3 regions of the Streptomyces sp. NPDC089919 genome follow, and region 2 is predicted to be linked to each of the others. Evidence: riboswitches for the same ligand, from Rfam matches in the RefSeq annotation. Region 2 holds a riboswitch; each other region holds the start of a gene.

The links. Region 2 has a riboswitch for cyclic di-AMP ahead of AB0O40_RS28525 (transglycosylase family protein). Riboswitches for the same ligand answer to the same signal wherever they lie in the genome.
Region 1: linked by a shared signal. The riboswitch ahead of AB0O40_RS31265 (M23 family metallopeptidase) and the one ahead of AB0O40_RS28525 (transglycosylase family protein) in region 2 are both predicted to bind cyclic di-AMP.
Region 3: linked by a shared signal. The riboswitch ahead of AB0O40_RS18875 (M23 family metallopeptidase) and the one ahead of AB0O40_RS28525 (transglycosylase family protein) in region 2 are both predicted to bind cyclic di-AMP.

The regions. Positions count from the first base shown of each region.
Region 1 covers NZ_JBFBGK010000108.1:18,683-21,906, forward strand. The annotation lists gene AB0O40_RS31260 (PP2C family protein-serine/threonine phosphatase) at 5-1,186, shown strand; cyclic di-AMP (ydaO/yuaA leader) riboswitch at 1,436-1,567, shown strand; gene AB0O40_RS31265 (M23 family metallopeptidase) at 1,577-2,566, shown strand; partial or broken gene AB0O40_RS31270 (PrsW family intramembrane metalloprotease) at 2,652-3,224, opposite strand, start outside.
Region 2 covers NZ_JBFBGK010000089.1:13,858-17,081, reverse strand. The annotation lists gene eno (phosphopyruvate hydratase) at 1-1,087, opposite strand, end outside; gene AB0O40_RS28525 (transglycosylase family protein) at 1,430-2,122, opposite strand; cyclic di-AMP (ydaO/yuaA leader) riboswitch at 2,128-2,300, opposite strand; gene AB0O40_RS28520 (transglycosylase family protein) at 2,576-3,224, opposite strand, start outside.
Region 3 covers NZ_JBFBGK010000043.1:10,546-13,769, forward strand. The annotation lists gene AB0O40_RS18875 (M23 family metallopeptidase) at 1-781, opposite strand, end outside; cyclic di-AMP (ydaO/yuaA leader) riboswitch at 794-953, opposite strand; gene AB0O40_RS18880 (pitrilysin family protein) at 1,172-2,539, opposite strand; gene AB0O40_RS18885 (pitrilysin family protein) at 2,560-3,224, opposite strand, start outside.

The DNA of each region.
Region 1 (3,224 bases), on a different contig from region 2:
CGCGGTGGGGCAGCGCAGGCACACCGCCGGCCGGGCGGGCGGGCGTCCGACCCGGGTCTTCCTGCGGATCCTGCCCGCCCTGCTGATCGGGCTGGGCCTGCTCTTCGACCTGCTGACCCCGCCCGACTTCACCGGGTCGCCGTTCTTCTCGGCGGCCCCGCTGATCGCCGCCCCGCTCTTCTCCTTCGGCGCCACCCTGCTGACCGGGGCGCTGGCCTCGTTCTCGGTGCTCGCCCTGCACCTGCACAACGGCACCGGCGCCAAGGTCGAGGCGGTCACCGAGCTGGTCACGGTCTTCACCGTCTCGGCGCTGGCGCTCCTGATCAACCGGGTGGTCCGGCGCAGCAGCGACCGGCTGGCCTCGGTCCGCGGAATCGCCGAGGTGGCGCAGCGGGCCGTGCTGCCCACCCCCGCCGCCCGGATCGGCGGCCTGGAGGTCGCCGCCCGGTACGAGGCCGCCGAGGCCGACGCCTTCATCGGCGGCGACCTGTACGCCGTCCAGGACACGCCGTACGGGGTCCGGCTGGCGGTGGGCGACGTACGGGGCAAGGGCCTGGGCGCGGTCGAGGCGGTCGCCGTGGTGCTGGGGGCCTTCCGGGAGGCGGCCGAGCAGGAACCCACCCTGGAGGGGGTGGCCGGCCGGCTGGACCGGGCGCTGGCCCGGGAGGGCGTCCGGCGGGACTCGCTGGACGCGGTCGAGGGGTTCACCACCTGCGTGCTGGCCGAGTTCCGGCACCGCGAAGGGCTGGTGCGGGTGGTCAACCGGGGCCACCCCGGGCCGCTGCTGCTGCACGCGGACGGCGGGCTGCAGGAGCTGGCCCCGGCCGAGCCCGCGCTGCCGCTGGGCATGGGGGAGTTGGGGAGCTGGCCGGACCGCGCGGACCAGTGGTGCTTCCCGCCGGGGGCCACCCTGCTGCTGCACACCGACGGGCTCACCGAGGCCCGGGACGCCCGGGGCGGCTTCTACGATCCGCCCGGCCGGCTGCGCGGCCGGGTCTTCGCCGGGCCCGAGGCGCTGCTGACCGCCCTCGTCGCCGACGTACGGCGGCACACGGGCGGCGGGACCACCGACGACATGGCGCTGCTGGCGGTGGGGCGGCCCCCGGCGGGGCAGTCCGCGCGGCGGCGGACGGTACCGGTGGGGCGGCGGCGCCGGGCGGCCGCCGGCGGTGGTGACGGCGGGTGACCGAAAGGCCGCGCTCCGCATCCTTCTTGACGGGACGTCAGCGAAAGAATGCGGCCGTCGGGGCGATCGCCGCCCGGTCGTCTCGTCCCTAGTTGTTGCCTGATGTCGCAAAAGTCCTGGCCAATGTCGGTCACGGAGTGGCGTGTTGGCCGGAAGGATCAAGCGATGCAGCTTGGAATCACTCCCTGTTGTCTATTACCGTTCGATAACGCAGCGCGGATGTCCCAGCCGTCGCAAGAGACGGCACCGCGCGCGTGCGCGCCGAATCCCGTGAGGGAACCGGGGAACCACCACATTGGGGTGAATCGGGCCGCTCGCCCGTAGGAGACCTTCCTGCTCCGAACCCGTCAGCTAACCCGGTAGGCGAGAAGGAAGGAAAGGAGCGCCCCCGTGGCGTCCAACCAGCCTGCCCCCGAAGCCGCCGAGCAGCTCCAGGGCCCCTCCGGTGCCCCGGCCGCCGCCGGAGCCTGGGGCGAGTGGAACCCCACCGAGGACTCCGTCCGCCCGGTGGCCGGACGCCACCGCGTGGCCAAGCAGCGCGGCGGGCTCGCCCGCAGCTCCACCGTCCTCGGCGTCGGCATCATCGCCGCGGTCGGCGCGGCCGGCATGGCCACCGCCCAGGACAAGCCCCCGGTCGCGATATCCATGCCGTCCCTGCTGCCCGACCTGGACGACGGGGCCGAGGCCCCGGCCGCCGGCCGGGTGGCCGTGGACGCCCCGCTCACCACCGCGGGCGCCACCCCCGAGCAGGCCGCCGCCGGCACCGACGCGGGCGAGGCGCTGCGCCACCGGATCCTCCAGCAGGCCGAGTCCCAGGCCGACGCGGCCGCCGCCGAGGCCAAGGACGCCGCCCGGCGGGAGGCCGAAGAGGCCGCCGCGGCCCGCGCGAAGGCCCAGCAGGAAGCGGCCCGCAAGGCCGCCGAGGCGGCGGCGAAGGCCGCGGCCGCGGCCAAGGCGGAAGCCGCCCGGCTGGCGCAGCTCGCCAAGAGCTACGTGCTGCCGACCTCCGCGTACACGCTCACCTCCCACTACGGCGACTCCGGTTCGATGTGGTCCTCGGGCCACCACACCGGTCTCGACTTCGCCGCCCCCACCGGCACCCCGGTCAAGGCCGTGCACGGCGGCACCGTCGTCTCCGCCGGCTGGTCGGGCCCCTACGGCTACCGGATCGTGCTGCGCCTGGCCGACGGCACCGAGCTCTGGTACTGCCACCTCTCCTCGATGTCCGTCACCTCCGGCACGGTCACCACCGGCGAGACCATCGGCCGGGTCGGCGCCACCGGCAACGTCACGGGCGCCCATCTGCATCTGGAAGTACGGGAAGGCGGATCGACCGTGGATCCGCTGTCCTGGCTCGCGGCACGCGGGCTGAACGCGTAGCGCGCGGCGCGGCCGGGGCGACGGCCCCTCGCGCCCGGGCCCGCCGCAGCACCGCGGCGAGGAGCGCCACCGGGTCCGGGCCGCCGCGCGAGCGCACGGCCAGCCCGCACAGCAGCGCGAAGACCGGCACCATCACCGTGCCGTAGACGAGGTAGAAGCCGTGCTCGCCGAACTCGGACGAGCTGTTCCACAGGGCGTGCACGGCCACCGCCAGCAGCAGCCCGGCGGTCGGCGCGAGGCTCCGGTACCGCCGGCCCGCCGCGCCGGCCGCCCAGCCGAGGCCGAGCCCGGTCCACACCGTGAACAGCGGGTGCGCGAAGGGCGACAGCACCACCCGGACGAAGAAGGTGGCCGCGGTCAGGGAGTCGCTGAGCGGGGCCCCGCTCGCCAGGTCGTCGACGTAGGCGTTGCCGAGGTAGAGGACGTTCTCGGTGAAGGCGAACCCGCACGCGGTGAAGCCCGCCACCACGATCCCGTCGGTGATCCCGGCGAACCGGGGCCCGCTGAAGAGGCAGACCAGCAGCAGCGCGGCGGCCTTGGCCAGCTCCTCGACCACCGGGGCGACCAGGATCGAGCCCAGCCGGTCGGCCTCGTGCGGGTCGGTGCCGGCCGCCGCCATCCAGCGGGAGGCGAAGCTGTTGGCCACTATGGCGATGAG
Region 2 (3,224 bases):
TCATGCACTTGAAGCCGTTGCGCTGGGCCATCTCGACGGCGTCCAGGGTCTCGGTCAGCGAACCGATCTGGTTCACCTTCACGAGCAGGGCGTTCGCGGAGCCCTCCTCGATGCCGCGGGCCAGGCGCTCCGGGTTGGTGACGAAGAGGTCGTCGCCGACGATCTGGACCTTGGCGCCCAGGCGGTCGGTGAGGGTCTTCCAGCCGGCCCAGTCGTCCTCGAAGAGCGGGTCCTCGATGGAGACGAGCGGGAACGCGGAGACCAGCTCCTCGTAGTACTCGGTCATCTCGGCGGCCGAGCGGGACTGGCCCTCGAACTCGTACTTGCCGTCCTTGTAGAACTCGGACGCGGCGACGTCGAGCGCGAGCGCGATGTCCTTGCCCGGGACGTAGCCGGCCTGCTTGATGGCCTCGACGATGAGGTCGAGCGCGGCGCGGTTCGACTCGAGGTTCGGCGCGAAGCCGCCCTCGTCGCCCAGGCCGGTGGAGAGGCCCTTGGTGTGCAGGACCTTCTTGAGGGTGTGGTAGACCTCGGCACCCCAGCGCAGGGCCTCGGAGAAGGACTCCGCGCCGATCGGCGCGATCATGAACTCCTGGATGTCGACGTTGGAGTCGGCGTGCGACCCGCCGTTCAGGATGTTCATCATCGGAACGGGCAGCAGGTGCGCGTTCGGGCCGCCGAGGTAGCGGAAGAGCGGGAGGTCGGAGGCCTCGGACGCGGCGTGCGCGACGGCGAGGGAGACGCCGAGGATGGCGTTGGCGCCGAGGGAGCCCTTGTTCTCGGTGGCGTCCAGGTCGATCATCGCCTGGTCGATCAGGCGCTGCTCGGTGGCGTCGTAGCCGACCAGCTCGGGGCCGAGCTGCTCGATGACGGCCAGGACGGCCTTCTCGACGCCCTTGCCCAGGTAGCGGTTGGGGTCACCGTCGCGGAGCTCTACGGCTTCGAACGCTCCGGTGGAGGCACCGGACGGAACTGCAGCACGGCCGGTGCTGCCGTCGTCGAGGCCAACCTCGACCTCGACCGTGGGGTTGCCTCGGGAGTCCAGGATTTCCCGGGCTACGACGACGTCGATGGACGGCACGAGCATCTCCTTCTGGGATGTGACGCTGGGTGTGCGGTGGCGTGGGCCGTGGGACCGACCCAGCCGGACTAGAGCCTAACCGGCTCCGGGGCATCGGCCAGCCGACCGCCCGGGTCCTGGGACGAAAAAGGGTCCGAATACCCGTCTTCCAGGACATAGGGCCCTTGATCATCGGGTCCTCGACCGGCGCCGGACAGACGTCCGCCCGGCGCGTCGGGGGGAGGACGCGCCGGGCGGGCGTGGTTACTCACGGGTCAGTCGCGCCCCGTTGGGGAAAGTTTCACCGCTTCCCCTCGCAGGCGCGCGGCCGCCGCCCCTCCTGCGAGGGGGGTTTCAGCCGGTCTCCGTTCAGGAGAGCTTGAGCATCTGGCCCGGGTAGATCAGGTCGGCATCGGTGACGATGTCCTTGTTGAGCTCGAAGAGCTTCTCCCAGCCACCGGTCACCTTGTTGGCGTCGGCGATGGTGCCGAGGGTGTCGCCGGCCTTGACCTCGTAAGAGCCGTTGCCCTTCTTGATGGTCTGGGCCGGGGCGGCGGGGGCGGCCGGCTTGGGGGCCTCGGAGGTGCGCTCGGAGCGGGTGGTGGGCGCCGACTCCGTGCGGACCGTCTCGGTGCGCTTGGCCTTCTTCTTCTTGACCGGGGTGGAGGAGCTGTCCGAACCGCTGTGCTTCGAGGCGCCGGACAGGCCCACGCCGCAGCTCGGCCAGGCACCCTTGCCCTGCGAGGCCAGGACCTTCTCGGCCACGGCTATCTGCGCGGACTTGCTGGCCTGGTTGGCCTGCGGGGCGTAGTTGGTGCCGCCGTACGCGGCCCAGGTGGACGGCGAGAACTGCAGGCCGCCGTAGTAGCCGTTGCCGGTGTTGATGGACCAGTTGCCACCGGACTCGCACGCCGCGACGCGGTCCCACTCGGAGGTGGTGGCGGCGCTGGCGGTGCCGGCGGCCATCAGCGGGGCGGCGACGACCGCACCGGCGACACCGACGAGGGCGGCGGCGCGGGTGGCCTTGGAGGCGCGACGGTGCTTGCCCTTGGAAAGCAGCATGGAAGGAATCTCCTCACCGACGCCTGCGAGGTGAGCTGTCGGGTTCGGGCGTAGTGAGTTGCCCGGCCGCGCGACGAGCGCGCGGCTTCACCCCTAGCCGTTTCCGTGACCATCTCTCAATGGCCGGTCCCGGCACTTACCTTGGGTCCCCCGCTCCTGCCTTCGGCGCTTGCGCGACGACTGTTCCCCCCGTCCGCCGGCAGGATTCGGCGATGCGGTCGAAGAGGCCCGCGGTGGCGAGCGGTTCAGACGTTAGACAGACGGCTCCCCGATGTTCAAGGTCGGACATCGGGGAGAAACCGCCGGGACTTGCCTTCCGGGAACCGACGTTTGCGCAGGTGAGAGGCGTTGCGGCCGAAGGTCACGGATAGGACACGCCAGTTGGGGCGCTGAGACTCATGTCTCATTTGATCAAAACGGGCATTCAGTATCTTATCGACGCCCGAACTGCCCCTACTTCTCGCTTAGGTCGAGATTCTGGCCGGGCTTGATCAGGTCGGCGTCACCGCCGATGACCTGCTCGTTGGCCTTGTAGAGGGCGCTCCAGCCGCCCTTCACCTTCTTCGCGTCCGCGATCTCCCAGAGGTTGTCGCCGGCCTTGACGGTGTACGTCGGGTCTTCGACGGGCTTCGAGCCGGTCTGGGTCGCCTCCGTACCGGACGGCTCGTCAGCCTCCGGCGCACCATTCGATGCATGACGTCCCGTAACGTCCGATTCGTCCCCTGACTCCTCGTCGGCTGCGTCACCGCGGTGCTTGCCGGTGCCGGGGGTCTCGGCGGTCGCGTCGGGGGTACCGGTGCTCGGGTCGGGGGTCCCGGGGGTGGCGCCAGGGGTCCCCGGGGTGGTCCCGGGGGTGGTCGAGGCGCCCGGGACCTCCGGGGTCTCCACGGTGGCCTCCGGGCTCTCGCGGGTGGCGCCCGGGATGGAGCCCGCGGGCGTCTCGGGCGTACCGGGGGTGCTCGGGGCGGTACGGGTACCCGGGGCCGAGGGGGCGGTGGTGCCGGGAGTGGCGGGGGCGGTGGGGGACTTGGTGCCCGACCCGGAGGTCCCCGGCGCACCCTGGGCGGCCGGCGGCTCGGGGGTGGGGCGCTCGTCGGGCCGT
Region 3 (3,224 bases), on a different contig from region 2:
GCGAGCGCAGGTACGTGATCGGGTTGATGTCCGAGCCGTAGTCCGGCCCGGTACGGGCCTCGAAGTGCAGGTGCGGGCCGCTGGAGTTGCCCGTGGAGCCCGACAGCGCGATCTGGTCGCCCGGGGTGACCTGCTGGCCGACCGAGACCTGGATGGCCGAGAGGTGGCCGTACTGAGTGTACGTGCCGTCCAGCATCTTGATGACGATGTTGTTGCCGTAGGCGCCGCCCCAGCCGGCCTCGACGACGACGCCCGTGCCCACCGCGTGGACCGAGGTGCCGGAGGCGGCGTGGAAGTCGATGCCGGTGTGGTGGCCGGAGGACCACATCGAGCCGCCGCTGAGGTAGCCGGTGCTGACGTAGGAGTTGGCGACCGGGGCGACGAAGGTCAGCAGGCGCTTGCGCTCGGCCTCGCGGGCGGCGCGCTCCTTGGCCTCGCGCTCGGCCTTGGCGCGGGCCTCGGCCTTCGCCTTGGCCTCGGCGGCCCGCTGGCGGGCGTCGGCCTCGGCCTTGGCCTTGGCGGCGGCGATCTCGGCGGCGGCCTTCTGCGACGCGGCCTGGGCCTCGATCTGGCCGGCCAGGTCGTCGGCGACGACGACGGCGTTCAGCCCGGTGTCCTCGAGGCCGCGGGGCTCTGCTTCGGTCGCGGCGAAGGCCGGACCGGCGAGGGTGCCGACGACGCCGGTGGTCGCGAGGGCGGCTATGCCGGCCATGTTCGCGCTCTTGCGGCTCAGACGGCTGGGACCGCGGTGCTTGCCGGCGGCACGACTGCCAAACGCCATGAAGGGGCTGATCCTTTCCTTCCTTCTCGCCTACCGGGTTAGCTGACGGGTTCGGAGCAGGAAGGTCTCCTACGGGCTGCCTCTGGCGAGGCGGTCCGATTCACCCCAGGGACTGATGTGGGTCCCCGGCTCCCCAGGCTCGCGCCTGACGGGGACTCGGCGATCGCTGTCCGGTGCCGCGGGTGCGGCTGTTACAGCTGACGGACAGCGAGGTTGACGCTAGGCGGATGGTCGGACAATCACCAAACAGACACGGGTTTTTGTGGCGTACGCCACGGGGCATTCGGGCAACCACCCTCCCGAACCGGACATATGACGCAACAAGGGCCCCGGTGGTCATACCACCGGGGCCCCGCGGCCCACGGCCCCTCCGGGGCCCTGGTCACCGGGTCAGTTGGCGACCACGGTCACCGCGCCGATGCCCAGCGCCCGCACCGGCTCCGCGATCTGCCCGGCGTCGCCCACCAGGACCGTCACCAGCCGGTCCCCGGGGAAGGCGTTGACCACGGCCGAAGTCGCCTCCACCGTGCCGGTGTCGGCCAGCCGGGCGTACAACTGCGCCTGGAAGTCGTCCGGCAGCTCCTGCTCGACCTGGTCGGCGAGGGTGCTCGCGACGGCCGCCGCGGTCTCGAACTTGAGCGGGGCCACGCCCACCAAGTTCTGCACGGCCACGTCGCGTTCGGCGTCGGTCAGGCCGCCCTCGGCCAGCGTCCGGAGCACCTTCCACAGGTCCTCGAGCGCCGGGCCGGTGTTGGGGGTGTCCACCGAGCCGCTGATGGCCAGCATCGAGGCGCCGGTGCCGTCGGCCGTGGAGCGCAGCACCTGGCCGAAGGCGCGCACGCCGTAGGTGTAGCCCTTCTCCTCGCGCAGGACGCGGTCCAGCCGGGAGGTGAGGGTGCCGCCGAGGCAGTAGGTGCCGAGCACCTGGGCGGGCCAGACGCGGTCGTGCCGGTCCCCGCCGATCCGGCCGATCAGCAGCTGCGTCTGGACCGCACCGGGGCGGTCCACGATCACCACGCGGCCGGTGTCGTCGGCGGTGACCGGGCTGACCGGGAAGGCCTCGCCGGTGCCACCGGTCCAGGAGCCCAGCGTCTCCGCCAGGACCGCGGCCAGGTCGGTGCCGGTCAGGTCGCCGACCACCACCGCGGTGGCGGTGGCGGGGCGCACGTGGGCGTCGTAGAAGGCGCGCACGGCCGCCGCGTCGATCCGCGCGACGGTCTCTTCGGTGCCCTGGCGCGGCCGGGACATCCGCAGCGCGGCGGGGAACAGCTCCTTGGAGAGCTCCTTGGCCGCCCGGCGCTGCGGGTTGGCCAGCTCGTGCGGGATCTCGTCGAGCCGGTTGCGCACCAGCCGGCCGACCTCGGCGTCCGCGAAGGCCGGCGCCCGCAGCGCCTCGGCGAGCAGCCCCAGCGCCTTGGGCAGCCGGGAGGCCGGTACCTCCAGCGAGACCCGGACGCCCGGGTGGTCGGCGTGCGCGTCGAGGGTGGCGCCGCAGCGCTCCAGCTCGGCGGCGAACTCCTCGGCGGAGTGCTTGTCGGTGCCCTCGGACAGCGCCCGGGCCATGATGGTGGCCACGCCGTCCAGGCCCGCGGGCTCGGCCTCCAGCGGGGCGTCGAGGAGCACCTCGACGGCCACCACCTGCTGGCCGGGACGGTGGCAGTGCAGCACCGTCAGGCCGTTGTCGAGCGCGCCGCGCTCCGGGGCCGGGAAGGCCCAGGGCTTGGGCTGCCCGGCCTGCGGCTGCGGGTGGAAGGTCATCGGGGAAGCGACGTCGGCGGTCACTGGTCAGCCCCTTCGGCATCGTCGTCGGCGCCGGTGTCGGCGCCCTCTTCGGCGGCGGGCAGCGGCTCGTACACGAGGACCGCGCGGTTGTCGGGGCGCAGCCGGGCGGCGGCCACGGCCTGCACCTCCTCGGCCGTGACGTCCAGCACCCGCTGGACGGCGGTCAGGGCCAGCTGCGGGTCGCCGAACAGCACGGCGAAGCGGCAGAGTTCGTCGGCCCGGCCGGCAACCGTGCCCAGCCGGTCCAGCCACTCGCGCTCGAGCTGGGCCTGGGCCCGCTCCATCTCCTCGGCGGTGGGGCCCTCCGCGGCGAACCGCGCCAGCTCCTCGTCGACCGCGGCCTCGATGCGCGGCACCTCCACCCCGCCGGAGGTCTTGACGTCCAGCCAGCCCAGGGAGGGCGCACCGGCCAGCCGCAGCAGGCCGAAGCCGGCGGCGACCGCGGTCTGGTCGCGGCGGACCAGGCGGTTGTGGAGCCGCGAGGACTCGCCGCCGCCGAGCACGGTCAGCGCGAGGTCGGCCGCGTCGCACTCGCGGGTGCCGTCGTGGGGCAGCCGGTAGGCCGCCATCAGGGCCCGGGCCGGCACCTCCTCGACGATCTCCTCGCGGAGCTGGCCGCCCATGACGTCGGGCAGCGAGCCGTCCCGCGGCGGCTGCTTGC